Regions from separate parts of the Thauera aminoaromatica genome, predicted to be linked through region 2. Evidence: predicted binding sites of a transcription regulator. Region 2 holds the regulator's gene; each other region holds the start of a gene.

Region 1 (7,821 bases), 1.5 Mb from region 2:
CCATCCTGCGCGTCGAGGACGGCGAGGTCGTCGCGCGCTGGGAGAGTCTGGTCGCGCCCGGCCAGCCCATCCCGCCGCTGATCGAGGAGGTCACCGGCATCTCCGACGCCATGGTGGCCGAGGCGCCCGCCTTCGAGGTGTTGGCCGATACGGTCGCCGCGCTGCTCGAGGGCTGCGTCTTCGTCGCCCACAGCGCGCGCTTCGACTACGGCTTCATCCGCAACGCCTTCACCCGCATCGGTCGCGAGTTCGAGGCGCCGGTGCTGTGCACCGTCAAGCTGTCGCGCGCCCTCTACCCCGAACACCACCGCCATGGACTGGATGCGCTGATCGAGCGCCACGGCCTCGTCTGCGCCGCGCGCCACCGCGCGATGGGCGACGTCGAGGTGTTGTGGCAGTTCGTGCGCGGGCTGGAGGCCGGCTTCGCGCCCGAGGTGCTGGCGCGCGCAGCCGCACGCGCGATGAAGGCGCCGACGCAGCCGCCCGGCTTGCCCGAAGGCATGCTCGAGGCCCTGCCCGACGCCCCCGGGCTCTATCTTTTCCACGCCCAGCCCGAGCCACCGCCTGCGGGCGCGCGCGACCCGGCACTCTTCGTCGGGCGCGCGCAGAGTCTGCGCGCGCGGGTGCGCGAGCATTTCGGCGCGGGTGCGCGCAAGGGGCGCGACGCCGAGCTGGCGGCGCGGGTGAAGCGGGTGGAGTGGATCGAGACCGCCGGCGAGCTCGACACCTCGCTGCGCGAGAACGCCCTGCTGCGTGCGCTGGCACCGCCGTACAACCGTCCGCAGGAGCCCGCCGAGGCCGCCTTCGCGCTGCGCCTGCTGCCCAGGCGGCGGCGCGCGCCGATCTACGAGACGGTGGCGATCGCCGGCACCGACCCGGCGGACTGGCACGACCTCCATGGCGTGTTCCGCAACCGCCGCGAGGCGGACAACCTGCTGCGCGAGCTGGCGCTGTTGTACCGGCTGTGCCCGCGCCGGCTCGGCCTCGAGGGCGGCAGCGGCCCCTGCACCGCGCACGCCGCACGGCGCTGCGCGGGCGTGTGCGCGCGGCGCGAGACCCCCGAGGAGCACGACGCCCGCCTCGCCGGCGCGCTCGCCGGGGTGGGCGTCAAGCCCTGGCCGTGGGCGGGGCCGGTGGCGGTGGAAGAGGTGCGCGCGCACGGCCCGCACCGGCTGCAGGTGTTCGACCGCTGGTGCCACCTGGGCAGCGCGCAGGACGAGGCCGGCGCGCTCGCCCTCGCCGCGGCGCCGCGCGCCTTCGACGCCGACGTCTGGCGCATCCTCGCGCGCTGGCTGGCGGTGCCGGCCCATCTCGCGCAGGTGCGCGTGCTCGCCGCGCAGGCGGGCGAAGGGGAGCGGGGCGGTTAAGCGGCGCAGGCTGCCGCGGTGGTGCCGGCCACGAACGATGCGCCGGACGCGGCCTAGTGCGCCGCGCAGTCGCGCAGCTGCGACAGCTTGCTGAGCACCATGCCGCGGCGGCCGCGCGGCTGGATCATGCCGTCGCGGGTGAGCTGCGAGAGGATGCGCGACAGCGTTTCCGGGGTCAGGTTGAGCTGCGCGGCGATGGTCTGCTTGTCGATGTCGAGGCGGATCTCGCAGCGCTCGGCATCTTCCGGCGCGAGCCGGGTCAGGTAGTGGGCGACGCGCTGCGTGCCGCTGAGCTGGAACTGAACCTGCATGGTCGACATCAGATCGTAGCTGGCTTCCGCGAGCCGGTTGCTCATCGACACCGAAAAGGCGGTCGAGCTCACCATCGCGGTGCGCAGCGCGGCGGTCGGCACCAGCAGCAGCTCGCTCGTTCCGATCGCCTGGGCGTTGGCCACGTGTGGGCGGTTGATCAGCGCGGCCTCCTCGCCGAAGAAGCTGCCGGGCTCGGCGAGGCGGACGATCTTCTCGCCGCCCGAGGGCGAGAGGACGAAGCATTTGACTCTTCCGTCGAGCACCAGGTAGATACCGCGCGGACAGTCCTCCTGCTGCACGAGGAGTTCGCCGCGGACGGCGTGGATCGGCCGCGCGGCGGCGAGCACGCGCTCGCGGGCGCAAGGGTCGAGCATGTCGAAGGGAGCGAAGCGGGCGAGCAGGTCGCTGGCGTCGGGGGCGAGGGAGGGGGGCCTGCAGCTCATGCGGATCTCCTGCGGACGTCGGCGTGGTTTTCCAGTCGGTAGACTAGCCGCTGGTTTCCACCCTGCATGGCGTCGCGACCTGCAGCGGGGCGCGCGCGTGTTTTTGGCATACCTCCGAAGAGGTATCCGCGGATTTTGGCAAGTCACTGAAAAGTAGACGCAAAGGTCGAGGCTTGCAGGCGTTGCAGCCGAGGATCGAAGTGGAAGGGGTATGTCCACGTTGTTGTCCCGGATCGCGTCCGGATGGAGATTTCACATGTATCTGGCGGTCCCCCGCCTGCTCGTGAGGCGCTCGATCATGCTGCTGGTGTCGGTCGCCCTCGTGGCGATGACGCTGATCGGGCTGGCGGGCATGAGCGCATCCTTCGTCGTGGTGGATCGCAGCCGCGACAGCGTGCAGGCGATCGCCGTGGCCAGCACCCTGCGCGGCCATACCCAGCGGATCGCCAACCTGATCGCGATCGATGCGCTCAAGGGCCGCATCGGTGTGTCCGAGCGCACGCGCGCGGCGATGGCCGACATCGAGCGCGAGCTGCAGCAGGCCGCGCTGCGCCGCTTCGTGGACGAGGCCCCGGGAGAGCTCTTCGCGGCGACCTACCGCGGCGTGCAGGCGGGTTGGGAGCGCTCGGTGCGGCCGCGGATCGAGGCGCTCGCCGGGCCTGTGCCGCCGGATGCGCGCGAGGTCGAGACGCTGCTCGCCGGGGTCGACGACTTCGTCGGTCAGGTCGATAGCCTGGTCGCGGTGCTCGGCCAGGAGAACGAGCGCCGTATCGACGAGCTGCGCCGCATCCTCGCGCTCGCCGCGGCGGTGACGCTGGGGGTGGTGCTGGTGGTGATCGTCTTGCTGCAGCGGGCGCTGCTGCGCCCGCTCGGTGGCCTGCTCGACGCCGCACGCCGCATCGCCGGCGGTGATTTCGGCGTGCGCGTGCGCTACACCGGGGAGGACGAACTCGGCCAGGTCGGCAGCGCCTTCAACCTGATGGCCGACGAACTCGCCCGCCACTATCACCTGCTCGAGCTGCGCGTCACCGAGAAGACCGCCGAGCTGCAGCGCAGCAACCGTTCGCTCGAGCTGCTCTACCACGCCATCGCCCGGCTCTACCAGGCGCCGAGCGCGCCCGACGCCTACGAGGCGACCCTGCGCGACATCGACCGCGTCGCCGGGCTGGAGGGCTCCTTCGTCTGCATCGAGCCGCGCCCCGGCGCCCCCGCGGCGGTGATCGCCTCGTCCATGGGGCCCTGTCCGGATCGCGCCGAGCGCGGCGAGGACGCCTGCGCGGCCTGCCGGGCCGGCTCGGAGGGGCAGGCGCTGGCGCTGCTGTCGCCGACCCTGCTGCGCTTTCCGCTGCGCGACCGCGAGCACCATCACGGCATGCTGCGCCTGTCGCTGTCCGACGGCGCGCGCCTCGAGGACTGGCAGCGCCAGCTCGTCGAGGCGCTGTCGCGCCACATCGGCATGGCGCTCGGCGCGGCACGGCGCACCGAGCAGGAGCGCCTGCTCGCACTGCAGGAGGAGCGCTCGGTGATCGCGCGCGAGCTGCACGATTCGCTCGCGCAGGCGCTGTCCTACATGAAGATCCAGGTCAGCCTGTTGCAGCGCGCACTCGCCGATCCGGCGCGCACGGCGGAGGCGGAGCCGATCCTGGCCGACCTGCGCGAGGGCATCAGCGCCGCCTACCGTCAGCTGCGCGAGCTGCTGGTGTCCTTCCGCCTCGGCCTGTCGGCCGACCTCGCCACCCTGATGGAAGATGCGGCGCGCGAATACGGCACGCGCGGCGGTCTGGAGGTCGAGCTCGCCGTGGAGCTCGGCGCCTGCCAGCTCAGCCCGAACCAGGAGGTGCATGTGCTGCAGATCGTGCGCGAGGCCTTGTCGAACATGGTGCGCCACGCTTCGGCACGCCATGCCTGGGTGGCGCTGCGTGGCGGCGCGGATGGCGAGGTGCTGCTGGAGGTGCGCGACGACGGCTGCGGCATCGGCGCGCCGCCGGCGGATGCCCGCAACCACCACGGGCTGGCGATCATGCGCGAGCGCGCGCGCAGCATGGGCGGGGAAATCGACATCGGGCCGGCGCTGCCGAGCGGTACCCGGGTGTGCGTGCGCTTCCGATCCGCCAACGCGAGCATGGCGGCGATGGCGCAGGGTGATGCGAAGAAGGAAACGGAGACATGAACGAGAGCTGTCGCGTGCTGATCGTGGACGACCACCCGCTGTTCCGACGCGGACTGGTGCAGCTGCTGCGCACGATTCCAGCCTTCGTCCTCGTCGGCGAGGCCGCCAGTGGCGCAGAAGGGCTCGTGCTCGCGCGCGAGCTGCGCCCCGACCTGGTCCTGCTCGACCTCAACATGCGCGACGGCGACGGGCTCGACATGCTGCGCGGCCTGCGCGCGGCGCGCAGCGAGGCGCGCGTGGTGATGGTCACCGTGTCGGACTCCGGCGAGGATGTGGTGGCCGCCTTGCGCGGCGGCGCCGAGGGCTACCTGCTCAAGGACATGGAGCCCGAGGCCATGCTCGAGGCGCTGCAGGCCGTGGCCGCCGGGCGGGTGGTGATCCCCCCGCAGCTCAACCACCTCCTCGCCGCCGCGTTGCGCGGCGAGTCGCGGCCACAATCGGCGGGCGCCGCCGGGCTCACCGAGCAGGAGCTGCGCATCCTCGAGAAGATCGCCGCCGGGCTCCCCAACAAGCAGATCGGGCGCGAGCTCGACATCGCGGAGGGTACGGTGAAGGTCCACGTCAAGCACATCCTGCGCAAGCTCGAGCTGCGCTCGCGCGTCGAGGCCGCGGTGTGGGCGGTGGAGCATCTGCGGGCCTGAGCGGCGGGGAAGGGGGCGCGCGGCAAGCCCGGCTGTATTGAGATGAGTTCGCAGGTTGACTCAGGTCAATAATTGACTGCTGCTACTGGGCTGTAATGGCGGCTGCGAAATTTGCTGGATCGTCCTTGGCTTCCTCCGCATCTCCGCGCGCGGCGAGTTCCCGCCGGAACTTCCTCTTCGGACGCACGCGCGCAGTCGAGCCCGCACTCCGCCCGCCCTGGGCGCTGGAGGAGGACGACTTCGTCGCGCGTTGCACGCGCTGCGAGCGTTGTATCGAGGCCTGTCCCACCACCATCCTGGTGCGCATGGACGGCGGCTTCCCCGGGGTCGATTTCAGCCGCGGCGAATGCAGCTTCTGCGGCGATTGCGTCGCCGCCTGCGAACCTCGCGCGCTTTGGCGCGAGGACGCGTCCGCTGCGCCCTGGGATCGTGTCGCCGTGATCGGCGCAGCCTGCCTGGCGGCGCGCGGCGTCGAATGCCGCGTGTGCGGCGAGGCCTGCCCCGAGGGCGCCATCCGCTTCCGTCCCCGCCTCGGGGGCGTCGCCCATCCCGAACTCGACGCCGCCGCGTGCACCGCCTGCGGCGCCTGCATCGGCCCGTGCCCGACGCGTGCGATCGACACGCGCGTGCGCAATCCCCTCCCTACGGAGAGCGCAACATGAATATTGCAAGTCTGGTCGTGCGGGCCTTTCCCGCGGATTTCCCCGAGATCGTCGAGGGCCTGAAGAAGGTGCCCGGGGTCGAGTTGCACGGGCAGTCCGCCGAGAAGGGCAACATCGTCATCACCATCGAGGACGGCGCGGGCTGGTCGGTGACCGACTCGATCCTGGCGGTGAACCTGCTGCCCAAGGTGCAGGGGCTGACGATCGCCTACGAATACACCGATGAAGGTCTGGAATTGACGGAGGTCTGACATGAGCATGAATCGACGCGAATTCATCAAGAACAACGCGATCGCCGCGGCGGCCGCCACCGCCGGCATCGGGATCCCGGTCGTCGCCGAGGCGCAGCAGCCCGGCGCGGGCGGCACCAAGGTGCGCTGGGACAAGGCGGCCTGCCGCTTCTGCGGCACCGGCTGCTCGGTGCTGGTGGGCGTGCAGGACGGGCGCGTGGTCGCCACCCAGGGTGATCCGGACTCGCCGGTCAACCGCGGCCTGAACTGCATCAAGGGCTACTTCCTGTCCAAGATCATGTACGGCGAGGACCGCCTTACCAAGCCGCTGCTGCGCATGAAGAACGGCCAGTTCGACAAGAACGGCGAGTTCACGCCGATCTCGTGGGAGCAGGCCTTCGACATCATGGAGCAGAAGTGGAAGAAGGCGATCAAGGAGCACGGCCCCGACTCCGTCGCCATGTTCGGCTCGGGCCAGTGGACGGTGTGGGAGGGCTATGCCGCCTCGAAGCTGATGAAGGCCGGCTTCCGCACCAACAACCTCGATCCCAACGCGCGCCACTGCATGGCGTCGGCGGTGGCCGGCTTCATGCGCACCTTCGGCATCGACGAGCCGATGGGCTGTTACGACGACATCGAGAACGCCGACACCTTCGTGCTGTGGGGCTCGAACATGGCGGAGATGCACCCCATCCTGTGGAGCCGCATCACCGACCGCCGCCTGTCCAAGCAAGGCTGCCAGGTGCACGTGCTGTCGACCTTCGAGCATCGTTCCTACGAGCTCGCCGACAACCCGATGATCTTCGTGCCGCAGACCGACCTGGCGATCCTCAACTACATCTGCAACTACATCATCCAGAACGGCAAGGTGAACAAGGCCTTCGTCGAGCGCAACGTCAAGTTCAAGATCGGCGAGACCGACATCGGTTTCGGCCTGCGCCCGAACCATGTGCTGGAAGCCAAGGCCACGAGCAACGGCTACCCGGGTGCCGAGGGCAAGCCCAAGGGCGACACCGGCGCGGCCAAGGACATCAGCTTCGACGAGTTCGCCAGGTTCGTCTCGGAGTACACCGCCGAGAAGGTGTCGAAGCTTTCGGGCGTGCCGGAGGATCGCCTGGTCAAGATGGCCGAGCAGTATGCCGACCCGAACCGCAAGGTGGTGTCGTTCTGGACCATGGGCTTCAACCAGCACACCCGCGGCACCTGGGTGAACAACATGATCTACAACGTCCACCTGCTCGTGGGCAAGATCTCGGAGCCCGGCAACAGCCCGTTCTCGCTCACCGGTCAGCCCTCGGCCTGCGGCACCGCGCGCGAGGTCGGCACCTTCGCCCACCGCCTGCCGGCCGACATGGTGGTCACCAACCCGATGCACCGCGCGCTCACCGAGGAATTGTGGAAGCTGCCCGAGGGCACGATCCCGCCCAAGATCGGTCTGCATGCGGTGGCGCAGAGCCGCGCGCTCAAGGACGGCAAGCTCAAGTGCTACTGGACCACGACCACCAACAACATGCAGGCGGGCCCCAACGTCAATGACGAGATCTACCCGGGCTGGCGCAACCCGGAGGCCTTCGTGGTGGTGTCCGACGTCTATCCGACCGTCTCCGCGCTGTCGGCCGACCTGATCCTGCCGTGCGCGATGTGGGCCGAGAAGGAAGGCGCCTTCGGCAACGCCGAGCGCCGCACCCAGTTCTGGCGCCAGCAGGTGTCGGCGCCGGGCGAGGCCAAGTCCGACCTGTGGCAGTACATCCAGTTCGCCAAGCGCTTCAAGGTCGAGGAAGTGTGGCCGGAGGAGCTCGTCGCCAAGAAGCCCGAGTACCGCGGCAAGACCCTGTACGACGTGCTCTACGCCAACGGCCAGGTGAACAAGTTCCCGCTCGCCGACGTCGAGAAGGCCAACGGGCATGCGATTCCGGGCTACATGAACGACGAGTCGAAGGAGCTCGGCTTCTACCTGCAGAAGGGCTTGTTCGAGGAGTACGCCGCCTTCGGTCGC
Region 2 (7,821 bases):
GGCCGAAGAAGCGATCGGTGAGCTTCACATACCAGGCCGCGGACTGCACCTGCAGGATGTAGGCGAGCGCGATCACCAGCGCCGCACCCGAGCTCGAGGCGCCGAACACGTTCATCGCCAGCGCGAGCGCGATCGACAGGTTGCGCATGACCGTGCCGAACACCAGCGCGATCGCGTCGCCGCGGGGCAGCAGGCTACGCGCCACCACGGTACTCACCACGTAGTTGATCGCATACAGGCACAGCAGCGGTATCAGCACCACGATCAGTTCGCCCGGCTGGGCCACGAGGTCCTTCGCCTTGAGGGCGAGCGCGACGAAGACGATGCCGAGCACGCCCAGCGTGGAGAAGGGCGGGAAGCGCGGCCCCCATTCTTTATGGTATGCGGCCTGGCCGTGGCGCGCCACCAGCCATTTCTGCGTGTAGTGCCCCGCCAGCATGGGCAGGAAGACGATGACGACGATCTGCATGAACACCGCGCCCATATCGACCGGCACCTCGGCGCCCATCAGCCAGCGCACGTAAAGCGGCGTGGCGAGCGCGCCGAGGACGAGCCCGAGCACCGTCATCTTGACCGCGGCGCCGAGGTTGCCCTTGGCAAAGCCGGTCCACGAGATCGTCATGCCGCTGGTGGGCAGCAGCGCGGCGAGCAGCAGGCCGAGCGCGTAGGCCGGCTGCTCGGGGAAGAAGGCCTTGCCGAGCGCGTAAGCGACGAAGGGGATGAGGGCGAAATTGATCGCCTGCGCGAGCGCCTGCGCCTTGAGGTCGCCGCCTTCGAGGACCTTGGAGAGCTTCAGGTTGACCATCATCGGATAGACCATCAGGAAGGTCAGCGGCACGATCAGCGACTTCAGCCAGCCGACCGGCGCGAACAGCCCGAAGCCGAAGCCGAGCACCATCGCCACCGGGATGGCGAGGATCAGGTTCTTGTTGATCTTCATCAGCAGCGCAAGCATGGATCCCCCGTTTTCTTCATTCGCACGCGCCCTGCCAGGACGCGGCCCTCCGATGACGATAGCAAGCACGATGCCAGGTCACGGCGCGTGTGGGCGTCTCCGCTCGGCCTCCTGGGGGCACGTCTGACGGCGCGCCTCTATCCCGCGCCCGGGGCACGCCGGTTTCCGTAGGAGCGGCGCAAGCCGCGAACAGGGCCACGCAGGGACCGACGCGGGCGCCCCCCGGATCACCGCCGCATTCGCGGCTTGCGCCACTCCTGCACGAGACCTCGCAGGTGGCAGCCGCTGTAGGAGAAGCGCAAGCCGCGAACCCGGCCCCTGCCCCGCGACTCGGCTGCCACATCAGCCCCCATGGCCGACAAGGCACTGCCAATCCCGTCAGTGTCACGTCACTCGCGCCGTAAACGGCCGGGGCCCACGCATGCGTGGGCCCCGGGTCATCCGGAAACGTGCGTTCCCGGGATTACTTCTTGGCAGCCGCTAGGCCGTTCACGATCTCGGCCTTGGCATCCTCGACCGTGCCCCAGCCCAGGACCTTGACCCATTTGCCGGGCTCGAGGTCCTTGTAATGCTCGAAGAAATGCACCGTCTGCTTCATCAGCAGCTCGGGCAGGTCGTCGGTGGTCTGCACCTTGTCGTACAGCGGGGTCAGTTTCGACACCGGCACGGCAACGACCTTGGCGTCGACACCGCCGTCGTCTTCCATCTTCAGCACGCCGACCGGACGGCAGCGGATGACCACGCCAGGCTGCAGCGGGAACGGGGTCACGACCAGCACGTCGACCGGGTCGCCATCGCCGGCGATGGTGTGCGGGACGTAGCCGTAGTTCAGCGGGTAGCGCATCGAGGTGCCCATGAAGCGGTCGACGAAGACGGCGCCGCTGTCCTTGTCCACCTCGAACTTGATCGGATCGCCCTGGGCGGAGATCTCGATGATGACGTTGATGTCGTTCGGCACGTCCTTGCCGGCGCTGACCTGTTCGAAGCCCATACATCCCTCCCGTGGAAAAATTGTGCGCGGATTATAGGGGGAAACCACAATGTCTTGCACTGCGACGATGCCCCCGGCTAAGGCTGCCGATCAGGCCGGGGAATCGAAGCCCGCGCCCTCGACCGCGGCGCGCAACGCGTCGATCGACACCTTGGCCGGATCGTGGCGCACGGTGGCGGATGCGCCTTCCAGCGACACCCGCACGTCCTCCACGCCGGGCAGCGCCTTCAGCACGCCGGTGACGTTCTTCACGCAGCCGCCGCAGCTCATGCCTTCGACCTTGATCGTCGTTTCGTTCATTTATCCAGGACTCCCGATGGGTTGAAAGGGGCGTGCCGTCGCACCCTCAGGTCACGCACACCACGCCGCGCCACAGGTCGCCACCGAGCGAGGGGGCGTGGTACAGCCCGAACAGGCCGAAGCCGAGCACGAGGAGCCCGGAGGCCAGGCGCACCCTCGGGTGGCGGGTGATGTCGCGGAAGCGTTTGAAGAGCATGCCTGCCAGCAGCAGGTTGGGCAGCGTGCCCAGCCCGAAGGCCAGCATCAGGCCGGCGCCGCGTGCACCCGATCCGGTGACGAGCGCAGTGGCGAGGATGGAATAGGTGAGCCCGCAGGGGATGAAGCCCCACAGCATGCCGAGCGGCAGCGCCTGCCCGACCGAGCGCGCCGGCAGGAAGCGCCGGGTGGCGGGCTGGATGCGCCGCCACAGCAGGTGACCGACGCGCTCGATGGGCGCGAGCAGGCGGGTGAAGCCGGTGAGGTAGAGCCCGAGCGCCACCAGCATCAGGTTGGCGAGCACGTACAGCGTCATCTGCACCGGCAGCATGCCCTCGTAGAGCAGGCCGACCGAGCCGAGCAGGCCGACACCGGCACCGAGCAAGGTGTAGGTGCCGATGCGCCCGAGGTTGTAGGCCAGGTGCAGCGGCCACTGCGGCCGGCTGCCGGGCACCTGCACCTGCATGCTGAGCGCGCCGACGATGCCGCCGCACATCGACACGCAGTGGGTGCCGCCGAGCAGGCCGATCAGGAAGACGGCGAGATAACCGGTTTCGGGCATGAAGAAGAAAAGGGCCCCGCGGGAAATGCGAGGCCCTCATTCTACGCTGCGGTGCGCAATCCGTGCGGCGTTCAGATCACCCGCGAGTAGCGCTGGCGCTCGCGGTCGGCGCGCAGGTAGCGGTCGAACACCATCGCGATGCCGCGCACCAGCAGGCGGCCGCCGGGCTGCACGCTGATCCAGTCGCCGTCGATCTTGACCAGCCCGGCCTTCTCCATTTCCTGCAGATCGGCGAGTTCCTCGGCGAAGTACTCGCGGAAGTTGACCAGGTAGGCGATCTCGATCGACTGCATCGAGAGCTCGAAGTGGCACATCAGCGCCTGGATGATCGCGCGCCGCAGCAGGTCGTCGGCGGTGAGCTCGATGCCGCGCAGCACCGGCAGCTCGTCGCGGTCGAGCGCGTCGTAGTACTCGTCGAGCGTCTTCACGTTCTGCGCGTACACCGGACCGATCTTGCCGATCGCCGACACCCCGAAGGCGAGCAGGTCGCATTCGGCGTGGGTGGAATAGCCCTGGAAGTTGCGGTGCAGGCGGCCCTGGCGCTGGGCGATGGTGAGCTCGTCGTCGGGCTTGGCGAAGTGGTCCATGCCGATATACACGTAGCCCGCCTCGGTGAGCCGGCGGATGCCGAGCTGCAGTAGCGCGAGCTTGGTGTCGGCCGTGGGCATGTCGCCGCTGTTGATGCGGCGCTGCGGCTTGAACAGGCCCGGCAGGTGAGCGTAGCTGTACAGCGAGATGCGGTCGGGCGAGATCTCCAGCACCTGGTCGAGCGTGCGGTCGAAGCTGGTCGGGTTCTGCCGGGGCAGGCCGTAGATCAGGTCCATGCTCACCGATTTGAAGCCGTTGGCGCGCGCGGCGTCGATGACCAGCTTGGTCTCGTCGAAGCTCTGGATACGATTGACCGCCTGCTGCACGTCCTCGGCGAAATCCTGCACGCCCACGCTCATGCGGTTGAAGCCGAGCTCGGCGAGCAGCTTCACGGTGTCGAAATCGACCTTGCGCGGGTCGACCTCGATCGAGTATTCGCCGTTGGGCACCAGCGTGAAGTGCTCGCGCACCGCCGCCATGAGCTCGCGCATCTCGTCGTGCGACAAAAAGGTCGGCGTGCCCCCGCCGAGGTGGAGCTGGGTGACCTGGCGGCTCCCCTCCAGGCAAGCGGCCTGCATCTCGATTTCTTTCGCGAGATATTTCAGGTACTTGGCCGAGCGCCCATGATCCTTGGTAATGATCTTGTTGCAGGCGCAGTAGTAGCAGATCGTGTTGCAGAAGGGGATGTGGAAGTATAATGAGAGCGGTTTGCTTACGCCGCCCACCGCCCGCTTGGCCAGCCAGGCCCGCAGCGCCTCTGCATTGAAGGCTTCGACGAAGCGGTCCGCCGTGGGATAGGACGTGTAGCGCGGCCCGTTGATGTCGAATTTGCGGATCAGTTGCGGGTCGAAGATGAGGTCGGTCTGGCTTTTCATGATCTTGCTGGCGGGCTGTCTGCCGAACAATGGCAGAAGCCTCCGTAATGTTGGTTGACTTGGGTCAACGGGTGTGATTAGCAATCCCGCCACTCCAGCGCAGGCGTCTCTAATGTCAGGAAAGCAGGATTATCGTGCAGATGAGGGCTAGCGTGCCAATTACCGTGGATGGGCTCAAATCGGCCTGTTCGCAGTGCAACCTCGTCGAGTTGTGCCTCCCCTTCGGAATGTCCGATCGTGAGCTGAGCCGGCTCGACGAACTGGTGGGCGCGCGCCGCAAGGTCAAGCGCCAGCACAATCTCTACCGCGCCGGTGACTCTTTCGAGGCGATCTACGCGATCCGCGCGGGCTCGTTCAAGACCGACGTGCTGCTCGAGGACGGTCGCGAACAGGTGACCGGCTTCCAGATGACCGGCGAGATCCTCGGTCTCGACGGCATCAGCACCGAGGCCCACAGCTGCAACGCGGTGGCGCTCGAGGACAGCGAGGTGTGCGTGATCGCCTACGACAAGCTCGAGCAGATGTCGCATGAGATCGAGGGCTTGCAACTTCAGTTCCACAAGGTCATGAGCCGCGAGATCGTGCGCGATCACGGCGTGATGATGCTGCTCGGCTCGATGCGCGCCGAAGAGCGCCTGGCCGCCTTCCTGCTGAACATGTCGCAGCGCTTCACGGCGCGCGGTTTCTCGCCGAGCGAGTTCAACCTGCGCATGACGCGCGAGGAGATCGGCTCCTACCTCGGACTCAAGCTCGAGACGGTGTCGCGCGCCTTCTCGCGCTTCCAGGAGGACGGGCTGATCGCGGTGCAGCAGAAGCACGTACACCTGCTCGACCTCGCCGGCCTCAAGCGCCTGATCCAGCACCAGCACGGCGCGCGCTGAGCACGCCGTGGCCGGGACGACCCGGGGCTCGACGGCTCAGGCGAGGTAGCCGGCGACGTTCTTGCTCAGCGCCACCGACACGATCCACGCATAGACCAGGATCGCGCCGGCGAAGGCGGCGAGCCGCACGCCACGGGTACGTCCGCGCTTGAGCGCCAACGTGCCGAGCAGGATGTAGGCGAGCAGGCCGATCACCTTCGCCGTGACCCAGCCGGCGCTGAAGGGGTATTGCCCGATCATTACCGCCAGCGTGATCGCAGACAGCAGCAGCGTGCTGTCGACGAGGTGCGGCAGGAGCCGCGTCAGGCGGTGCTGCAGCAGGGCGTTGCCGGTGAGCATCCAGGTGCCGCGCAGCAGGAAGCCGGCGGCGCTCAGCACGACGCAGGTCACATGCAGGTTCTTGATCAGGTAGTACATCCACGATCCTAACGAAAGCCGGTCAGGGCGCCGCTCGACAACCGGCCGAATTGAAATTGCGTCCCCAGACGGAGAGTTCCAGATGCCCAACACGACCCCGCTCGACATCCCCTCCCTGCTGCGCCGCATCCCGCTGTTCAGCGAACTGTCGGAGGCGGACATCCAGCTGGTCGCGCGCTACACCCGCGAGCGCCAGGTCGCCCGCGGCGAAGTGCTGTTCCAGCGCGGCGACCTGCCGCACGGCTTTTACTTCGTGGTCTCCGGCCAGGTCAAGCTCGCCTTCTCGTCCTCGCAAGGCACCGAGAAGGTGGTCGAGATCATCGGCCCGATGCAGAGCTTCGGCGAGGCCGTGATGTTCATGAACCACCCCTACCCGGTCTTCGCCGAGGCCCTGAGCGAGACCGTGCTGGTGCACGTCGGCCAGGCGGTGGTGAGCGAACTCATCGACCAGGACTCCACCTTCGCGCGCAAGCTGCTCGCCGGCATGGCGATCCGCCTGCACGGGCTGATCCAGGACGTGGAGACCTACTCCTTGCGCTCGAGCACCCAGCGCGTGATCGGCTACCTGCTGCAGGTGGCCGACAACGACGCACCCTGCGAGATCGCGCTGCCGACGAGCAAGCAGGTGATCGCCTCGCGCCTCAACCTGACGCCCGAGACCCTGTCGCGCATCTTCCACGACCTCAGCGACGCCGGCCTGATCACCGTGCAGGGCAAGCGCGTGAGTCTGCACGATCCGGTACGGCTGTCGCGCTACAACGCCTGAGCGGCCCTCGCCGCCCTCCCGGTCCGCTTGCGCGCGGACGCTCACTCGAGCACGACCGGCACGCCGGGCCGCGCCGCCTCGACCCTGCTCCAGCCCAGTTCGCGCTCGACCGCCTCGACGAAGGTGGCGGAGGCGGCCGGCTCGCCGTGCGCCACGAAGGTGCGCCGCGGCGCCTCGCCGAAGCCGCGCAGCCAGTCGAGGAGTGCGGGCTGGTCGGCGTGGGCGGAGAGCCCGCCGATGGTATGGATGCGCGCACGCACCGGGATACGTTCGCCGAACAGGGTGACCTGGTGCGCACCGTCGACCAGCCGGCGGCCGAGCGTGCCGGCAGCCTGGAAGCCTGCGATGACCACTGCGCACTCGCGCCGGCCGAGGTTGTGGCGCAGGTGGTGCTTGATCCGACCGGCATCGCACATGCCGCTTGCCGAGATCACGACCAGCCCGCCCGGCACCGCATTGAGCGCCTTCGATTCCTCGACGTCCTGCACGAACCGCACACGGAAGCGTCCCGAGTTGGCCTCGGCCCAGGCGTAGAGCGCACGCGTCTCATCGTCCCAGAGGGCGGTGTGGCGCACGGTGAGCGCGGTGACCGCAGAGGCCATCGGCGAGTCGACCACGACGTCGAGCCGGGCGATGCGTCCGGCGCGCACCAGGTCGGCGAGCACGAACAGCACTTCCTGGGTACGCCCGACCGCGAACGCCGGGATGATCACGTTGCCGCCATCGACCTCGAGCGTGCGCCGCAAGGCGAGCGCGAGCTCGTCGCAGGTGGCGGCGAAGGAGCGGTGGGCGCGGTTGCCGTAGGTCGACTCGACGCACAGGTAGTCGGCCCGGGCGATCCGCACCGGGTCCCGCAGCACCGGGCGCATCGGCTGGCCAATGTCGCCCGAGGCGACCAGCCGGCGGGTGTGGCCGCGCTCGCCGACGTCGATCTCGAGGATCGCCGAACCGAGGATGTGCCCGGCGTCACGGAAGCGGCAGCGCACGCCCGGGCCGGGCTCGATCCAGTCGTCGTAGTCGGTGGGGACGAAACGGCCCAGACTGGTACGCGCCTGCTCCACGGTGTAGAGCGGGGCCACCTCCGCCCGGCGTGCCATCTTGCGCGAGCGCGTGTCGCGCAGCGCCCACTCGGCCTCCTTCTCCTGGATATGGGCGGAATCCATCAACATCACGCCGAGCAGATCGACAGTGGCCGTGGTGGCGAAGATGCGCCCTCGATATCCCAGTGCCACGAGGCGCGGCAGCAGGCCGGAGTGATCGAGATGGGCGTGGGTGAGGAGCACGAAATCGA
Region 3 (7,821 bases), 710 kb from region 2:
AAGGTCTGCATCTCGACAAATCGGTCCATTGTCTCTTCATGTGGAACAGTTTCTCGTCTGGATGGCTGTTTATCTCAATCGCGATGGCCCGTAAAGTGTTGCCATGGTCAGTTCATCGCAACAGGACGCCAGACCCGCACAAGGCGACGGAACCCGCGGAGAAACACCATGACGCCTCGCCCGCTCGAGCGCCTGTTGCCCACCTACGCCGGCTGGGCCGCGCACGCGCTGCGTATCCGGGCCCCCGGGGGCCCGGCACGACAGCGGCCGGTCGGCCCGCGTCATCGCCGTCCGCCTGGAGACCTCTGATGCAAATGCTGCCTACCCTGTTCGTCTCGCACGGCGCGCCCACCTTCGCGCTCGACCCCGGCCTCGCCGGCGCGAATCTCGCCACGCTCGGCCGCCGGCTGCCGCGTCCGCACGCGGTGCTGGTGGCGTCGCCGCACTGGATGACGCGCCAGCCGCAGGTCACGCTGTCGCTTCGGCCCGCGACCATCCACGATTTCGGCGGCTTCGATGCGACCCTCTACACGCTGCAGTACCCGGCCGAAGGCGCCCATCTCGCTGCGCGCCGTGCGCTCGAACTGCTGCAGGCGGCGGGTCTGCCCGCCACCCCGAATGCCGATCGCGGCCTCGACCACGGTGCCTGGGTGCCCCTGTCGCACCTTTACCCCAAGGCCGACATCCCGGTGTTTCAGGTATCGCTGCCGGAATGGCTCGACGCCGATGGCGCCTACGACTACGGGCGGGTGCTCGCGCCGCTGGCCGGCGAAGGCGTGCTGATCGTGGGCTCGGGCAGCCTGACCCACAACCTGTACGAGTTCCGCCTCGGTGATCCACGCGCCCAAGCCTATGCAGCGGAGTTCGCGCACTGGGTGCGTGACGCGGTGCTGGCGGGCGACCACCCGCGCCTGCGCCAGGCGCTCGAGATCGCACCGCACGCCCGCCGTGCGCATCCCACCGCCGAGCATTACCTGCCGCTGCTGGTGGCCGCCGGCGCGGCGGCGCAGGCCGTGCCCGCGAGCGTCATCGAAGGGGGCATCGTGCATGGCGTGCTGTCGATGGATTCCTTCCTGTTCGGTGCCGACCTCGCCGCGATGAAGGGTGCCGACGCAAACCAGGCATTGGCCGACTGAGGCGCGACCATGTCCGATCAGGATCTCATCGTTCAACAAGCGTCCGCCCCGGCGGCGCGCTTGATCCTGCTTTTCCATGGTGTGGGATCACGCCCCGAGGATCTCGTGCCGCTCGGCCGCCTGCTCGCCGAGGCCGACCCGGGCGCCTGGGTGGTCAGCGTGCGCTCACCCGACCCCAGCGACCTGGGCGGCGGCTGGCAGTGGTTCTCGGTACGCGGGGTGACCGAGGACAGCCGCCCGGCGCGTATCGCCGAGGCCATGCCATCGTTCGTGCGCCTGGTGCGCGACTGGCAGGCGAGGGCAGGGGTGGATGCCGCCGCCACCACGCTGGTCGGCTTCTCGCAGGGTGCGATCATGGCGCTGGAGTCCACCCAGTTGCCGGAAACGGTCGCCGCGCGCGTCATCTCGATCGCCGGCCGCTTTGCCTTGCCACCGCGCATGGCGCCGGCGAACACGCAGGTGCATCTGCTGCACGGCGAGCAGGATCCGGTGATCGATGCGCGCTACAGCCTGATGGCCGCCGAGACGATGCAGGCGCTCGGTGCGGCCGTCAGCGTCGAGTTCTTCCCGGATCTGGGGCATGGTGTGGATGCTCGCGTCGCCGGTCGCGTGAAGGCCTTGGCTGCCTGAGTGGCCCGGCGCTGCTCCATGGGGCATGGATGCGGTAGCGAACAGCGTGTCCGGAAACGAAAAAACCCACCGCTTCGGGTGGGTTTTCATGCTTGCAGCGTACCTTTCGGGACTCTTCCGACGTTGGCCGGGTCCCGTCGGGACATCGAATCGATGGGGCGACATACCGGAATCGAACCGGTGACACCTGGAGCCACAATCCAGTGCTCTACCAACTGAGCTAATGCCGCCACTGTGGGACCCCGGAAAACCGGAATCCCGAAAAACTTTTCCTGGCCTGCCCGGCAGGGATCGAACCTGCAACCCCCGGCTTAGAAGGCCGGTGCTCTATCCAATTGAGCTACGGGCAGCTTCCGGCGGGCAGTCGGGATGTGAGCTGGTCGGGGTGGAGGGATTCGAACCCCCGACATCTTGCTCCCAAAGCAAGCGCGCTACCGGACTGCGCTACACCCCGAGAGCCGCGAACTATACAGATGCCTTTTTCGTTCGTCAAACAAAATTCGCGCGTCGCAAAAAAAACCGGAATCACGCGCTGGCGTGGCTTCCGGGGCGCGGCCCGGCGTTTTTCGCTGCATCGCGGCGGGCGCGCACCACACGCAGCAGGTTGGCGAAGAGCCAACCGAACTCGACCGCCAGCACGACGCCGGCGAGCGGGGCGAGCACCGGCACGAAGACCGCGACGCAGAGCGTGGCGAGACTCGTGGTGCGCACGCGCAGCTGGCGGCGGATCGGGGTGTCGGGCAGCAGCTTCTTCATGTTCGGTGCCTTCAGCCCGGCCTGGGTGAGGTGCAGCCAGGCGAGGAAGGGCACGATCTTGTAGAGCATCGCGGTGATGGTGCCGCCGAAACCGCCGTGCAGGATCAGCACGCCGGCGAGGATCGGCCAGCAGTCGGCGTCGGACCACAGCGAGATCGCCAGCACCAGGACGCCGGCGAGCGCCGAGTACATAGCCTCGCGGAAGGCGAGGAAGGGCGTGTCGGGCTTGCTGCGCCGCGAGTGTGCCTGCAGGTACAGCGTGGTGCCCGCGTAGCCGGCGCCGAGCAGCCCGAGTGCGAGGATGGCGATGAAGCGCGCGGCATCGATTGCGAGATACTCGGCGAGGGTCCACAACACGAGGGTGGCGGTGACCGCCGGTGCCCACAGCGTGGTGAAGCGCTGCGGGTAGGCAGCGGTGATCTGGAACATCGGTACCACGACCCAGCTCGCGGCGGCGAGCAGCACTGCGGCCCAGCCCATCCAGCCCCAGCCGGCGTGCAGGTTCACCACGGTCGGCAGCGGCACCGGCAGGGCGACGCCGCGCGTGAGCACGAGCACCAGGCTGAAGCCGAGGACCGCGGTGACGACGAGGCCGGCGAAGGCCATGCGCAGATCGCGCGGGGTGCGGGTGTTGTTGCCCGTGCGTGCGCCGCGGCTGAGGCCCAGCGCGGCGGCGGAGAGGAACACGAAGAGTCCGCCCACGAGCAGCACGGCGCCGCCGAGCAGGACGCCGGGTGCGCCGGCACCCAGTCCGAAGGCGAGCCCCGCGGCGCCGAGCGCCATCGCCAGGTGAGTGATGCCGGCGATGCGCAGCGGCGCGGGCATGCTCGCGCCCGCCACCACCGGCATGACCTGCAGCAACGCGCCGAGCATCACCTGCAACATGAAGCCGGCGGCGAAGAGGTGCGTGATGGCGAGTGCGCCGGGCGTCCACCGCGAGACGAGGATCTCGCCGCCAAAGATCAGCGTCAGCCCCGCCGCCACGCCGAACAGCGGGGCGGTGAGGAAGAAGCGGATCGGTGCCGAGAACGGCGGCGTGTCGTCGTAGGAGAGGCCCGGCCCCATCATCGCTGGCGGATCCGGATCTCGACCGCGCCGTCGTCGCGGAAGGCCTCGGCGTGGCGGTAGCCGTCGCGATCGAGGATGCGTAGCAGCGGGTGCGGCATGCGGTCGAGGATGAGCAGCATTTCCTCGTCCTTGCCGAGGGCCATCAGGCCCTCCATGGCACGCTCGAAGGGCTCGGGCGGCTCGAGGCCGCGGGCATCGACGACACGTCCGCTCATGCTGCGCGGGCCTCGCCGAGGTGCTTGCCGACCGAGGCCGACAGGCGCTCCTGCTCGTCGCCGGGCAGGCGGCTGTCGAGCATCGGGTAGATCACGCTCTCTTCTTTCATGTTGTGCTGCTGCATCATGATCAGCAGCGTCTCGGCCTCGCCGGCGAAGTCGTCGGCGTCCTGCTTGTCGAGGGCGTACTGCAGGGCGGCCAGGGTGTCGCGCATGTTCTGGTGTTCATGGCGCATCACCATGGTGGGACCTTGCGTCATGCCCGTCGCCTGCTCGAAGGCGGGAAAGAGGGTGCTCTCCTCGGCGTCGAAGTGGGCGTTGAGCGCGTCCGCGAACTTCTTCAGCGCTTCGGCAGCGTCGGCCCAGTCGCCGTCGGAGGCGAGCTCCTCGGCGCGGGCGAAGATGCCGTCGCAGTCGCGGTGGTCGTGGGTCATGAGTTCGGAAATGGTATTCATCGGAGTCTCCTCTCTGGCGGGTGTATCGAATTCTCCGCAGGGGGCGACAAACGGCATTGATGCAGGTCAAGGGCATTCCGACTGCGTTGGATTGACAACTGTTTGCCGTGCATCAAAGTCCGCATCGCTTGGGCGGCACGGCGCTTGCAGGCACAATGCGCGCTTTTTCGCAGGGGACGCGGGTGGTCCGGACGAGGCGGTCGGGCGGGGCGGAGAACGGCTGCAAGGGCGGCTCGACGAGCGGCTGGGTACGGGTGTTCGTGCCGTTCGCGCTCGGCTATTACCTGTCCTACCTGCTGCGCACGGTCAACGCGGTGATCTCGCCGCGGCTCACCGACGAGCTCGGCCTGTCGGCGGCCAGCCTGGGCCTGCTGACCAGCGCGTATTTCCTCGCCTTCGGCGCGGCGCAGATTCCGGTCGGGATCGCGCTCGACCGCTTCGGTCCGCGGCGGGTGGAGGCCGCGCTGCTGTTGCTCGCGGCGCTCGGCAGCGCGCTGTTCGCCATGGCCGACTCGCTCGGTGCGCTCGCGGGCGCACGCGCCATGGTGGGCCTGGGGGTGTCGGCTTGCCTGATGGCGGCGCTGAAGGGGTTCACGCTGTGGTATCCGCCCGAGCGCCAGAGTTCGATGATCGGTTTCATCATGGCCTCGGGCTCGCTCGGCGCGCTCACCGCCAGCGTGCCGCTCGCGGCGGTGCTGCCGGTGCTGGGCTGGCGCGGGGCGTTCTGGATCATCGCCGCGGTGTCCCTGTTTGCCGCGGTGCTGGCGCTGCGCGCGCTGCCCGATTCGCCAGCTGCGCGTAGCGAGGCCTCGCTGGCGGCCGCGCTGCGCGTCGTGGCGGGCATCTTCGCCGCGCCCGCCTTCCTGCGCCATGCGGCGGCCTCGGTGTTCTTCGTCGGCGGCTTCATGGCGCTGCAGAGCCTGTGGGTGGTGCCGTGGGTGATGAACGTGAACGGCTTCGACATCGCCGGTGCGGCGACGGTACTGGTGGCCCTCAACCTCGGCAACCTCGCCGGACAGCTCGCGGTGGGCGTGTTCGGCGTGCGCCTGGCGCGAGCCGGAGTCCAGCCGCTCGGCCTGCTGCGCGCGGGCTACGGCATGATGCTGTTGGTGCAGGCGCTGATCCTGTGGTCCGACCTGCCGGTGCTCCCGCTATGGACCGCATTCGGCCTGCTCACCGCGGCCAACTCGCAGATCTACCTGTCGGCGGCGCGCGCCTTTCCGCCCGCGCTGTTCGGCCGCGTCAGCACCGCGCTCAACCTGATGGCGTTCGCCGGCGCCTTCTGCGTGCAGTGGGGCTTCGGCATCGGCCTCGATCTCATGCGAGGCATGGGTGTGGAGCTTGCGCGCGCGCTGGCCTGGGGCTTCGGAGCCTTGCTCGCGCTGCAGGCGCTCGCCTATCTGCCGCTGCTCGGACGCCCGGCGGCGAGGCCGTCCAAGGGCGAGGCTTGAATGCCCGCATGGACCGTCTCACCGTGTTGCGTGTGCACAGCTTCCTTACCCGAGCGCCACAAAGCGGCGCAAAATAACGCCCGGCCGGGCTCCGGCGCATGCCAGGCGGGCTCCCGCCGCATGATGTCCGGGCAGTTCCGGCGACGAATTCATCCTGATGGAGTTTCCCATGTCTGAACCCACGACCGACTCGACCGTGCAGCCGCCTCGGCGCAAGGGGCTGCGTCGGACGTTGTGGACGGTCGCGATCCTGCTCGCGCTCTCGGCCGCCGCTTATCTCGCCGTGCCGCCGGTGGCGCGGCACTACGCGCAGAAGCTGCTCGGCGAGACGCTCGGGCGCGAGGTCGTCGTCGAGCGCGTGCTGATCAACCCCTTCCGCCTTACTGCCGAGGTGGGCGGACTGCGCATCATGGAGGCCGATGGTAGCGCCGAGGCGCTCGGCTTCGAATCGCTGCGCGCCAACCTCGAGCTCGAGTCGCTGCTGCGCAAGGGCATCGTGCTGCACGAGCTCGCCCTCGACAAGCCGCGCGTCCATGTCGCGCTCGAAGCCGAGGGTCGCCACAACTGGACGGACGTGCTCGAGCGCATCGCCGCGCTCGGTGGCGAGGAACCCGCCGAGGACACGCCGCCGACGCTGTTCTCGATCGGCAACATCCGCATCAGCGACGGCCTTGTGCGCGTCGACGACCGCGTGCGCGGCATCACCCACGAGCTCTCCGAACTGGGCGTCGGCGTGCCCTTCGTCTCCAACCTGCCGGTGCGGGTGGATGTCTTCGTGCAACCCTCGCTCTCGGCCAAGCTCAACGGCGACGCGCTGCTGCTCAATGCGCGCACCAAGCCCTTCGCCGAATCGCAAGAAACCATCCTCGACGTCTCGCTGAAGGAGTTCGACCTCACGCCCTGGATCGCCTACCTGCCGATCGAGCCGCGCTTCCGCCTTCCTTCGGCGCTGCTGACGACCAATCTCGAGCTCTCGTTCAGCCAGACGGTGGAGGGTGCGCCGGTGCTCTCCCTGCGCGGTCCGCTGCAGGTTCACAAGCTGGTGCTGCAGGATCGCGAGGGCGCGCCGGTCGCGACCGCGGACGAGGTGGAGCTCGAATTCGCCGACGTGCAGCCGATGATCGGGCGCTGGCACTTCACCCGGCTGCGCCTGGCACGTCCGGAGCTCGACCTGGTGCGGCTGAAGGACGGCGGGCTCAACGTGCTCGGGCTGATATCGCCTCCGGCCGCCGAAGGCGCCAGGAAGGCAAAGGGCAAGGCTGCGAAAGGGGGCAAGGCCGCCGCGCAGGTCGCGCAGAAGGCGGCTTCCGGACCTGCCGCGGGTGCAGCCCAGGCAGACGCAGGCGTCACCACGCCGGCCGCCCCGGCGGACGGCAAGACGGTGGCCGATGCCCGCGACGCAACCCCGGCCGGAGCGGATTTCCTGCTCGCGCTCACGCGCATCCGCGACGGGGTAGTGCGCTTCGAGGACCGCGGCCTGGCCGAGCCCTTCCGCGCGCGCATCGAGGCGATCAACCTCGACATGCGCGATCTCGCCACCGAGGGCGAGCTGCCGGCCGAGATCCGCCTCGATTACGTCACCGATGCCGGCGAGAAATTCACCCACGAGGACGTGCTGCGCCTGGCGCCCTTCGAGTACTCGGGCAGCCTGCAGTTCGAGTCGATCCGCCTGCCGCGCTATGCGCCCTACCTGGCGGCGGCGATGCCCGGCGCCTCGATCGGCGAGGGCAGTCTCAGCGGCGGTGCGCAATACCGCATGACGCTCGGCAAGGACGGCGCGCCGGCGGTGCAGGTCAGCGCCGAGGCGCTCGCACTGCGCGATTTCGCGCTGCTGCTGAAGGATGCGAAGACGCCGGCGCTGAGCCTGCCGGCGCTCGACGTGCGCAGCGCCACGGTCGACCTCGCCGGGCGCAGCGTGCGCATCGGCGGGGTGGCGCTCCAGGGGGCGGCGGTCTCCGCCGTGCGCACCAAGGATGGCGAGTTCGACCTCGTTAGGGCGCTCGTGCCGCCGCCGGCGAAGGGGGCAGCTTCCGCGCCGGCGGCCAAGGACAAGGCCGAGCCCGACTGGGTGATCGCGGTGGACAAGTTCGCGCTGCGCGGCGCCTCGGTG
Region 4 (7,821 bases), 260 kb from region 2:
GCGGCCCAGGCCTATGCCCGCAAGCAAAAAGAACGCGCACTGAAGGAGGCAGCATGAACACCCCCGCACTCAAGGATTGGCCCCTCTGGGAAGTCTTCGTCCGCAGCAAGCAAGGCCTCGAGCACAAGCACTGCGGCAGCCTGCACGCGGCCGACGCGGCCCAGGCCCTGCACATGGCGCGCGACGTGTACACCCGCCGCCAGGAAGGCGTGAGCATCTGGGTGGTGCCCTCGGTCGCCATCACCGCCAGCAACCCGGACGACAAGGGCGAGCTCTTCGACCCCGCCGCCGACAAGATCTACCGCCATCCGACCTTCTACGAGATCCCTGAAGAAGTGGGGCACATGTAATGAGCACGCCGATCGACTACCTGCTGCACCTGGCCGACAACGCCGTCGTGCTCGGCCAGCGCAACGCCGAATGGTGCGGGCACGGCCCCATCCTGGAAGAAGACATGGCGCTGGCCAACGTCAGCCTCGACCTCATCGGCCAGGCGCGCCTGCTGTACCAGCGCGCCGCCGAGCTGAAGGGCGGCGACGCCACCGAGGACAAGCTGGCCTATTTCCGCGGCCCGCACGAGTTCCGCAACTACACGCTGCTGGAGCTCCCGCACCACGGCGCGCTGGTCGGCTACGCCGCGGCCGACCGCGACTACGCCACCACGATCGTGCGCAACTTCCTGTATTCGGCGCTGATGGTGCACGTGTGGGACGGCCTGCAGCAGTCCGCCGACGCCAGCCTCGCCGCGATCGCCGCCAAGTCGCTGAAGGAAACCAGCTACCACCTGCACCACTCGCGTGACTGGCTGGTGCGCATGGGCGACGGCACCGAGGAGTCGCACGCCCGCGCGCAGGCGGCGGTGAACCACCTCATGCCCTACACCGAGGAGTTCTGGACCACCAGCCCGGCCGAAGGCGCCGCGGTGGCGGCCAAGATCGGCATCGACGTATGGGCGCTGCGCCCGGCCTGGGACGCGCTCGTCAACGAGGCGCTGGCCGAAGCCACCCTGACCCGCCCGAACTTCCACGGTTACGTGACCGAGGGCAAGATCGGCCTGCACTCCGAGCATCTGAGCTACCTGCTCGGCGAGATGCAGGGTCTGGCCCGCGCCCACCCGGGCGCCACCTGGTAAGGGCGAAGGCCATGAGCAGCGTCGTGGACAAGGTCTGGGCCACCCTGGAACCCCTGACGGACCCGGAGATCCCGGTGGTGACCCTGCGCGAGCTGGGCATCCTGCGGGATGTGCGGGAGACGGCGGCGGGCATCGAGGTGGTCATCACCCCGACCTACAGCGGCTGCCCCGCCATGGGGCAGATCGAGGACGACGTGCGTGCGAGCCTGGAACAGGCCGGCATCGCGGCGCGGGTGATCACCCAGCTCGCGCCGGCCTGGACCACCGACTGGATGAGCGACGAGGCCAAGGAAAAGCTGCGCGCCTACGGCATCGCCCCGCCCCACCGCACCTGCGGCAGCAGCGGCGGCGCCGAGGTCAGCGTGCTGAAGTTCGTGCGCCGGCAACCGACCGCGGCGGTCGCCTGTCCGCAGTGCGGCTCCACCCACACCGTCGTCACCTCCGAGTTCGGCTCCACGGCCTGCAAGGCGCTGTACAAGTGCCTCGACTGCCAGGAGCCCTTCGACTATTTCAAACCCTATTAAGAGCCGGAGCCCAGACGCCATGTCAGCCCCCCGTTTCCAAGAACTCGCCATCAAGCGCGTGAGCCCCGAGGCCGCCGGCGCGGTGGCGATCACCTTCGCCATCCCCGAGGCCGAGCGCGAGCGCTTCGCCTTCGAGCCGGGCCAGTTCCTCACCCTGCGCGCCACCATCGATGGCCAGGACGTGCGCCGCAACTACTCGATCAGCAGCCCGCGCAGCCGCCTGGCACGCGAGGGCGAGCTCGAGATCGGCATCCGCCCGGTGGAAGGCGGCCTGTTCTCGAACTGGGCCACGCGCGCCATCAAGGCCGGCGACACCCTGCAGGTGATGCCGCCCGACGGCCGCTTCGTGGTCAAGAAGAAGCGCGCCATCCACCGCGTCGGCTTCGCCGCCGGCTCGGGCATCACCCCGATCCTGTCGATCGCCGCGAGCACGCTGGAAGAACAGCCGGACTCGAAGTTCACGCTGATCTACGGCAACCGTCGCATGTCCACGGTGATGTTCAACGAGGACCTGCAGGACCTCAAGGACCGCTACCGCGACCGCCTGACCATGATCCACGTGCTGTCGCGCCAGGCCCAGGAAGTGGACCTGCTGCAGGGGCGCATCGACGGTCCCAAGGTGCGCGCGATCATCGACGCCCTGCTGCCGGTAGGCAGCATGGACGAGGTCTTCATCTGCGGCCCCGACGAGATGATCACCGCCACCGAGACCGCGCTGGTCGAGGCCGGCGTGCCCGCCGACCGTATCCGCACCGAGCGCTTCACCGCCAACCTGCCCGCCGGCGCCCACCCGGTCGGCGCCTCGAGCACCGCCGAGGCCGTCGCGGCCGCGACCAAGGACATCACCATGGTCCTGGTGCTCGACGGCAAGGAGCACGAGATCGCGATCGGCCCCGACGAGCACCTGCTCGACGCCGGCCTCAATGCCGGCCTCGACCTCCCTTTCTCGTGCAAGGCCGGCGTGTGCTGCACCTGCCGCGCCAAGGTGACGGAGGGCGAAGTCGTGATGGACAAGAACTTCACCCTCGAGGCCGACGAAGTCGCGCAGGGCTACGTGCTGAGCTGCCAGGCGCGCGCCACCACCAAGCGCCTCAAGATCAGCTTCGACGAGCGCTGACACGATCTGCGGGCCGACGGCGTCCGCGCGCGCAGCAGCTTCCGACGGCCGTCTCGACGGCCGTTTTCCTTCGCGGACGGAGACGCGGCCGCGCGCCCCTGACGCAGGTCAACGCCGAAAGGGCGGCGGCCTGCTATCCCTTTAGACCTCATCCACTTTCCAGCGCGAAGATCATGGCCGGCTCCCACGCTCTCAGCACCGCCTTCGAACCGTCCTCGATCGCCGTCATCGGCGCGTCCGACGCACCCGGGTCCGTCGGCCGCGTCATCTTCCGCAACCTGGTCGAAGGCGGCTATCGCGGCACCCTGTACGCGGTCAACCCGAAGTACGGCAGCATCCAGGACCATCCCTGCCACCGCTCGGTCGAGGACATCGGCCGACCGGTCGATCTCGCCATCATCGCCACCCCCGCACGCATGCTGCACAGCGTCACCGCACAGTGCGGGCGCAGCGGCGTACGCAACGCGGTCATCATCAGCGCCAGCGGGAACGCACTCGAGCGCCGCATCGTCGAGACCGCGCGCGAGACCCGGCTGCGCCTGATCGGGCCCGGCAGCCTGGGCATCGCACGCCCCGGCAGCGGGATCAATGCCGCGCTCACCCGCATCGCCGTCAAGCCCGGCGAGATCGCCCTGATCTCGCAGTCGGGCGCGATGTGCTCGGTCGTGCTCGACTGGGCGTTGACCAACGACGTCGGCTTCTCTTCGGTCATCTCGCTCGGCGGCACGGTGGACATCGACTACGGGGAAACGCTGGAGTACCTGATCCACGACACGCAGACGCGCTACATCCTGCTGCACGTCGATCACATCCGCAACGCCCGCCAGTTCATGAGCGCACTGCGCTCGGCCGCGCGCGTCAAGCCGATCATCCTGCTCAAGGCCGGCCGCCACGGTCGCAGCGACAACAACGCCGCCGACGCGGACAACGCCGGCCTCGCCGACGTGGTCTTCGACGCGGCGATGCGCCGCGCCGGCGTGGTGCGGGTGCAGAACATCGACCAGCTCTTCTTCGCCGCCAAGGCCTTGTCCTGCGGCTTTCGACCGCGCGAGGACAGCCTCGCCATCGTCTCCAACGGCAGCGGCCCGGCCGATCTCGCCGCCGACCGCGCCAAGGACCTCGGCACCGGACTCGTCGGGCTGGGCTCGCCGACGGTCGCCACGCTCGAGCGCCTCGGCGGACGCGAGCGGCACTCCCACAACCCGCTCGACCTCGGCGGCGACGCCAGCGCGCAGCTGTACCGCGACGCCATCCTCGCCCTCTCCGAGGACGCCGCGGTTTCCAACGTGCTGGTGATCCTGTCGCCGCACGCGCTCGTCGATCCGGTCGAGGTGGCGCAGGACATCATCGACCTCGCCGCCCAGGTGCGGCTCCAGCTGTGCTGCTGCTGGATGGGCGGCGGCCAGGTCGCCGAGGCGCGCGCGCTGCTCGCCCGGGCCGGGCTGCCGGTGTTCAGTTCGCCCGAGGCGGCGATCGAGCTGTTCCACAACATCTCGCGCTTCCACCACAACCAGACCCTGCTGCTGCAGACCGCCGGCGGCGGCAGCGCCGCCGCCTACCGCCGCACGGGTGGTGCGCGCGTGCTGATCGAGACCCTGCTCAACCAGCGTCGCCATATCCTCTCGGCGATGGAGTCCAAGGCGCTGCTGCGCAGCTTCGGCATCCCGGTCACGCACACCACCGTCGCCCGCGACGCCACCGAGGCATTGTTCGTCGCCGAGCAGGCGGGTTTTCCGGTGGCGATGAAGGTCGACGCTCCCGAGCTGGCGAGCAAGTCCGAATCCGGCGGCGTGCGCCTCAACCTCAACACCGCCGAGTCGGTGTGGAGCGCCTTCCACGACATCGTCGACGCGGTGCGCCTGCGCCACCCCGAGGTGCAGATCAACGGCGTGTCGATAGAGCCCTATCTGTACCGGCCGCAGGCGCGCGCCTTCCGCATCCAGGTGCATCGCGACGCGATCTTCGGTCCGGTGATCAGCCTCGGCGCGCAGGACGCCTCCGCGCCGCGCACCTTCGCGCTGCCACCGCTGAACCCCGTGCTGGCCCGCGACCTCATCGACTCGGCCATCCCGGCGGCCGCACAGGGCCCGCGCAGCCAGGGCGGCGCGCTCAACCGCGCCGCCATCGAGCAGGTGCTGGTGTCGGTGTCCGACCTCGTGTGCGAGCTGCCCTGGGTGCGCGAGCTCGCGATCGACCCCTTGTTCATCGACGGCGACGGCGCCATCGCGGCCGATGCCCGCGTCGTCATCGACCAGGGCCTTCCCGCCGGCAGCGACCGCTACGCGCACATGGCGATCCACCCCTATCCGCTGCACCTCGTCCAGGACTGGAAGGTCGGCGACGGTCGTGCCGTGCGTACGCGTCCGGTGCGCCCGGAGGATGCCAACCTGGTGCTGGGCTTCTTCGACGGACTGAGCGCCGAGACCCGCTTCATGCGCTTCATGGAAGAGCTGCAGGAGCTCAGCCCGGCGCTGGTCGCGCGCTTCACGCAGATCGACTACGACCGCGAGATGGCGCTGATCGCCACCACCATCGACGACGCCGGCGCCGAGCACATGGTGGGCAGCGCCCGCTATTCCCTCGCCGCCGACGGCGAATCGGTCGAGTTCGCCCTGGTCGTGGCCGACGACTGGCAACGCCACGGACTGGGCCGCCGCCTCATGGGTGCCCTCATCGAGGTCGCGCGCGGCAAGGGCTATCGCAACATCTTCGGCGACGTGCTGGGCAAGAACGCCAAGATGCTGCGCCTGATGCACGGCCTCGGCTTCCTCGTGCAGCCCCACCCGGAAGAGAGCGCGTTGCGCCGGGTGGTGAAGGTGCTGCATGGCAAGTAGCGCGTCCGCAGCGGCGCAGACGGCCGCTCAATAATCGCCCCAGCGCGCCTGCAGCGCCGCCACGGCGGCGAGGCCCGCGGTCTCGGTGCGCAGCACGCGCGGCCCGAGCCGCACGCGCCGGCAACCGGCGGCGTCGAAGGCCGCCATCTCGCCCTCGCTCCAGCCACCCTCCGGCCCGACCAGCAGGTGCACCTCGTCCTTCGGCTCGGGTTCGTCGGCAAAGCCCTTGGCCCCGCCGGGCGCAAGCACGTAGCCGGGCGCAAGCACGTAGCCGGGCGCAGCGCGATGCGCGCCCAGCCAGTGTGCGAGCGGCTGCAGGGGGCGGATCTCGGGGACGCGGTTGCGCCCGCACTGCTCGCAGGCCGCGATCGCGACCTGCTGCCAGTGCGCGACGCGCTTGTCGGCACGCTCGGCCGCCAGACGCAGCACCGAGCGCTCGGCCTGCACCGGCTGGATCGCATGCACGCCGAGCTCCACCGCCTTCTGCACCACCCAGTCCATCTTGTCGCCCGAGGCCAGCGCCTGCACCAGCACGATGCGCAAGGGCGACTCGCGTTCGACCGCACGCGCCTCGCCGAGCCGAGCGAACACCGCCTTGCCGCGCACGGCCAGGCGCGCATCGACCTCTCCGCCGCTGCCGTCGAACAGCACCACCGCCTCGCCATCGCGCAGGCGCAACACCCGCAGCGCATGGTGGGCGAGCGCCTCGGGGAGCGCCACCTCGCCGCCCGCAGGCAGGCGATCCGGAAAGTGGAATCGTGAAATCATCGTAAGATTATAGGCCCAGCTCCCCTCGCCCCCAGCCCCTCTCCCCCAGCCCCTCTCCCCCAGCCCCTCTCCCGCCGCCCCTCTCCCGCCGCCCCTCTCCCGCCGCCCGCCGGCAAGGAGCCCGCCATGCCCACCGCCGCCCACCGCCTCGCCCGTGCCCGCGCCCTCGAATCGATGGTGCGCGACATCGCGCGCGCCGAGATCCTTCCGCGCTACCTGAAGTCCGCGCGCAACCGCAAGGCCGACGGTTCGCTGTTCACCGAGGCCGACATGGCCTCGCAGCAGCGCTTCAGCGAGGCCCTGCCCGCCTTCCTGCCCGGCGCCGTGCTCGGCGAGGAGATGACCGCGGCCGAGCAGGCCGCGCTGTGGAAGGAAGGCGCGCGCGGCCTGTGGTGCATCGACCCGATCGACGGCACCACCAACTTCGCCAACGGCATCCCCCTGTTCGCGGTGTCGATCGCCTATCTGATCGACCACGAGCCGGTGATCGGCGTGGTGTACAACCCGATCACCGACGAATCCTTCTACGCCGCCCGCGGCGCCGGCGCCTTCCTCAACGGCACCGAGCTGCCGCTGCGCGCAGGCGCCACCGAGTTGCGCGACGCCGTCGCCGGGGTGGACTTCAAGCGCATCAGCCACCACCTCGGCGACGAGCTCGCGGTGCGTCCGCCCTACTACTCGCAGCGCAACTTCGGCTCCAGCGCCCTCGAATGGTGCTTTGTCGCCGCCGGCCGGCTCGACGTCTACCTGCACGGCGGGCAGATGCTGTGGGACTACGCCGCCGGCCGCCTGATCCTCGCCGAAGCCGGCGGCATCGCCGAGGCGCTCGACGGCGGCGTGCTGATGTCCGGCCCGGCGATCAAGCGCGGCGTCATCGCCGCCACCAGCCCGGCGCTGTTCGCCGAATGGTCGGCCTGGGTCAAGGCGCGCTCCTGATGGCTCGCACCGCGCTTTATTGCGGTGCAGAATCCGTGTCGAAACCGACTCGCCAGCGGCGGAACCCATCATGTCCATGAAGCACCCGATCATCGCCGTCACCGGCTCGTCCGGCGCCGGCACCACCACGGTCAAGCACACCTTCGAAGCGATCTTCCACCGCGAGAACGTCAACGCCGCCATCGTCGAGGGCGACAGCTTCCACCGCCACACCCGCGCCGAGATGAAGACGCTGATCGAGGAAGCCGAGCGTGCGGGCCTGCGCGGGATCAGCCACTTCGGCCCCGAGGCCAACCTGCTCTCCGAGCTCGAGAGCCTCTTCCGCGCCTACGGCGAGGCCGCCACCGGCCGCCGCCGCTACTACATCCACAACGAAGCCGAGGCGATGCGCTGGAACCTGCCGCTCGGCACCTTCACCGAGTGGGAAGATCTCCCGGTCGGCACCGACTGCCTGTTCTACGAGGGCCTGCACGGCGCACTCGTCACCGACGAGGCCGACATCGCCAGCCA

Evidence for each region. The regulator FNR, encoded in region 2, switches genes on or off when oxygen is low (the NO sensors DNR and NnrR bind a similar motif). The targets are predictions, from matches to a motif close to TTGANCTAGNTCAA.
Region 1: napF (ferredoxin-type protein NapF) is a predicted target of FNR. The motif match lies at 4,989-5,002, and genes of this name have one in related genera.
Region 3: TMZ1T_RS09370 (hemerythrin domain-containing protein) is a predicted target of FNR. The motif match lies at 4,317-4,330, and genes of this name have one in related genera.
Region 4: TMZ1T_RS07385 (bifunctional acetate--CoA ligase family protein/GNAT family N-acetyltransferase) is a predicted target of FNR. The motif match lies at 2,872-2,885, and genes of this name have one in related genera.

The regions. Positions count from the first base shown of each region.
Region 1 covers NC_011662.2:4,406,657-4,414,477, reverse strand. Annotated here, with positions in the region: gene TMZ1T_RS19450 (exonuclease domain-containing protein) at 1-1,367, shown strand, start outside; gene TMZ1T_RS19445 (Crp/Fnr family transcriptional regulator) at 1,421-2,122, opposite strand; gene TMZ1T_RS19440 (histidine kinase) at 2,379-4,292, shown strand; gene narL (two-component system response regulator NarL) at 4,289-4,933, shown strand; gene napF (ferredoxin-type protein NapF) at 5,059-5,595, shown strand; gene TMZ1T_RS19425 (chaperone NapD) at 5,592-5,846, shown strand; gene napA (nitrate reductase catalytic subunit NapA) at 5,848-7,821, shown strand, end outside.
Region 2 covers NC_011662.2:1,417,328-1,425,148, reverse strand. Annotated here, with positions in the region: gene TMZ1T_RS06335 (arsenic resistance protein) at 1-955, opposite strand, end outside; gene ppa (inorganic diphosphatase) at 1,419-1,946, opposite strand; gene TMZ1T_RS06325 (heavy-metal-associated domain-containing protein) at 2,037-2,246, opposite strand; gene TMZ1T_RS06320 (sulfite exporter TauE/SafE family protein) at 2,293-3,003, opposite strand; gene hemN (oxygen-independent coproporphyrinogen III oxidase) at 3,075-4,466, opposite strand; gene fnr (fumarate/nitrate reduction transcriptional regulator Fnr) at 4,607-5,347, shown strand; gene TMZ1T_RS06305 (SirB2 family protein) at 5,384-5,764, opposite strand; gene TMZ1T_RS06300 (Crp/Fnr family transcriptional regulator) at 5,847-6,530, shown strand; gene TMZ1T_RS06295 (MBL fold metallo-hydrolase RNA specificity domain-containing protein) at 6,572-7,821, opposite strand, start outside.
Region 3 covers NC_011662.2:2,129,030-2,136,850, forward strand. Annotated here, with positions in the region: gene TMZ1T_RS09330 (LysR family transcriptional regulator) at 1-29, opposite strand, end outside; gene TMZ1T_RS09335 (dioxygenase family protein) at 309-1,136, shown strand; gene ypfH (esterase) at 1,146-1,766, shown strand; tRNA gene TMZ1T_RS09345 (tRNA-His) at 1,921-1,996, opposite strand; tRNA gene TMZ1T_RS09350 (tRNA-Arg) at 2,040-2,116, opposite strand; tRNA gene TMZ1T_RS09355 (tRNA-Pro) at 2,144-2,220, opposite strand; gene TMZ1T_RS09360 (hypothetical protein) at 2,292-3,590, opposite strand; gene TMZ1T_RS09365 (DUF2249 domain-containing protein) at 3,587-3,805, opposite strand; gene TMZ1T_RS09370 (hemerythrin domain-containing protein) at 3,802-4,260, opposite strand; gene TMZ1T_RS09375 (MFS transporter) at 4,443-5,711, shown strand; gene TMZ1T_RS09380 (DUF748 domain-containing protein) at 5,881-7,821, shown strand, end outside.
Region 4 covers NC_011662.2:1,675,120-1,682,940, reverse strand. Annotated here, with positions in the region: gene paaA (1,2-phenylacetyl-CoA epoxidase subunit PaaA) at 1-57, shown strand, start outside; gene paaB (1,2-phenylacetyl-CoA epoxidase subunit PaaB) at 54-350, shown strand; gene paaC (1,2-phenylacetyl-CoA epoxidase subunit PaaC) at 350-1,132, shown strand; gene paaD (1,2-phenylacetyl-CoA epoxidase subunit PaaD) at 1,144-1,656, shown strand; gene TMZ1T_RS07390 (2Fe-2S iron-sulfur cluster-binding protein) at 1,676-2,773, shown strand; gene TMZ1T_RS07385 (bifunctional acetate--CoA ligase family protein/GNAT family N-acetyltransferase) at 2,947-5,607, shown strand; gene TMZ1T_RS07380 (16S rRNA (uracil(1498)-N(3))-methyltransferase) at 5,635-6,375, opposite strand; gene TMZ1T_RS07375 (inositol monophosphatase family protein) at 6,502-7,311, shown strand; gene TMZ1T_RS07370 (phosphoribulokinase) at 7,382-7,821, shown strand, end outside.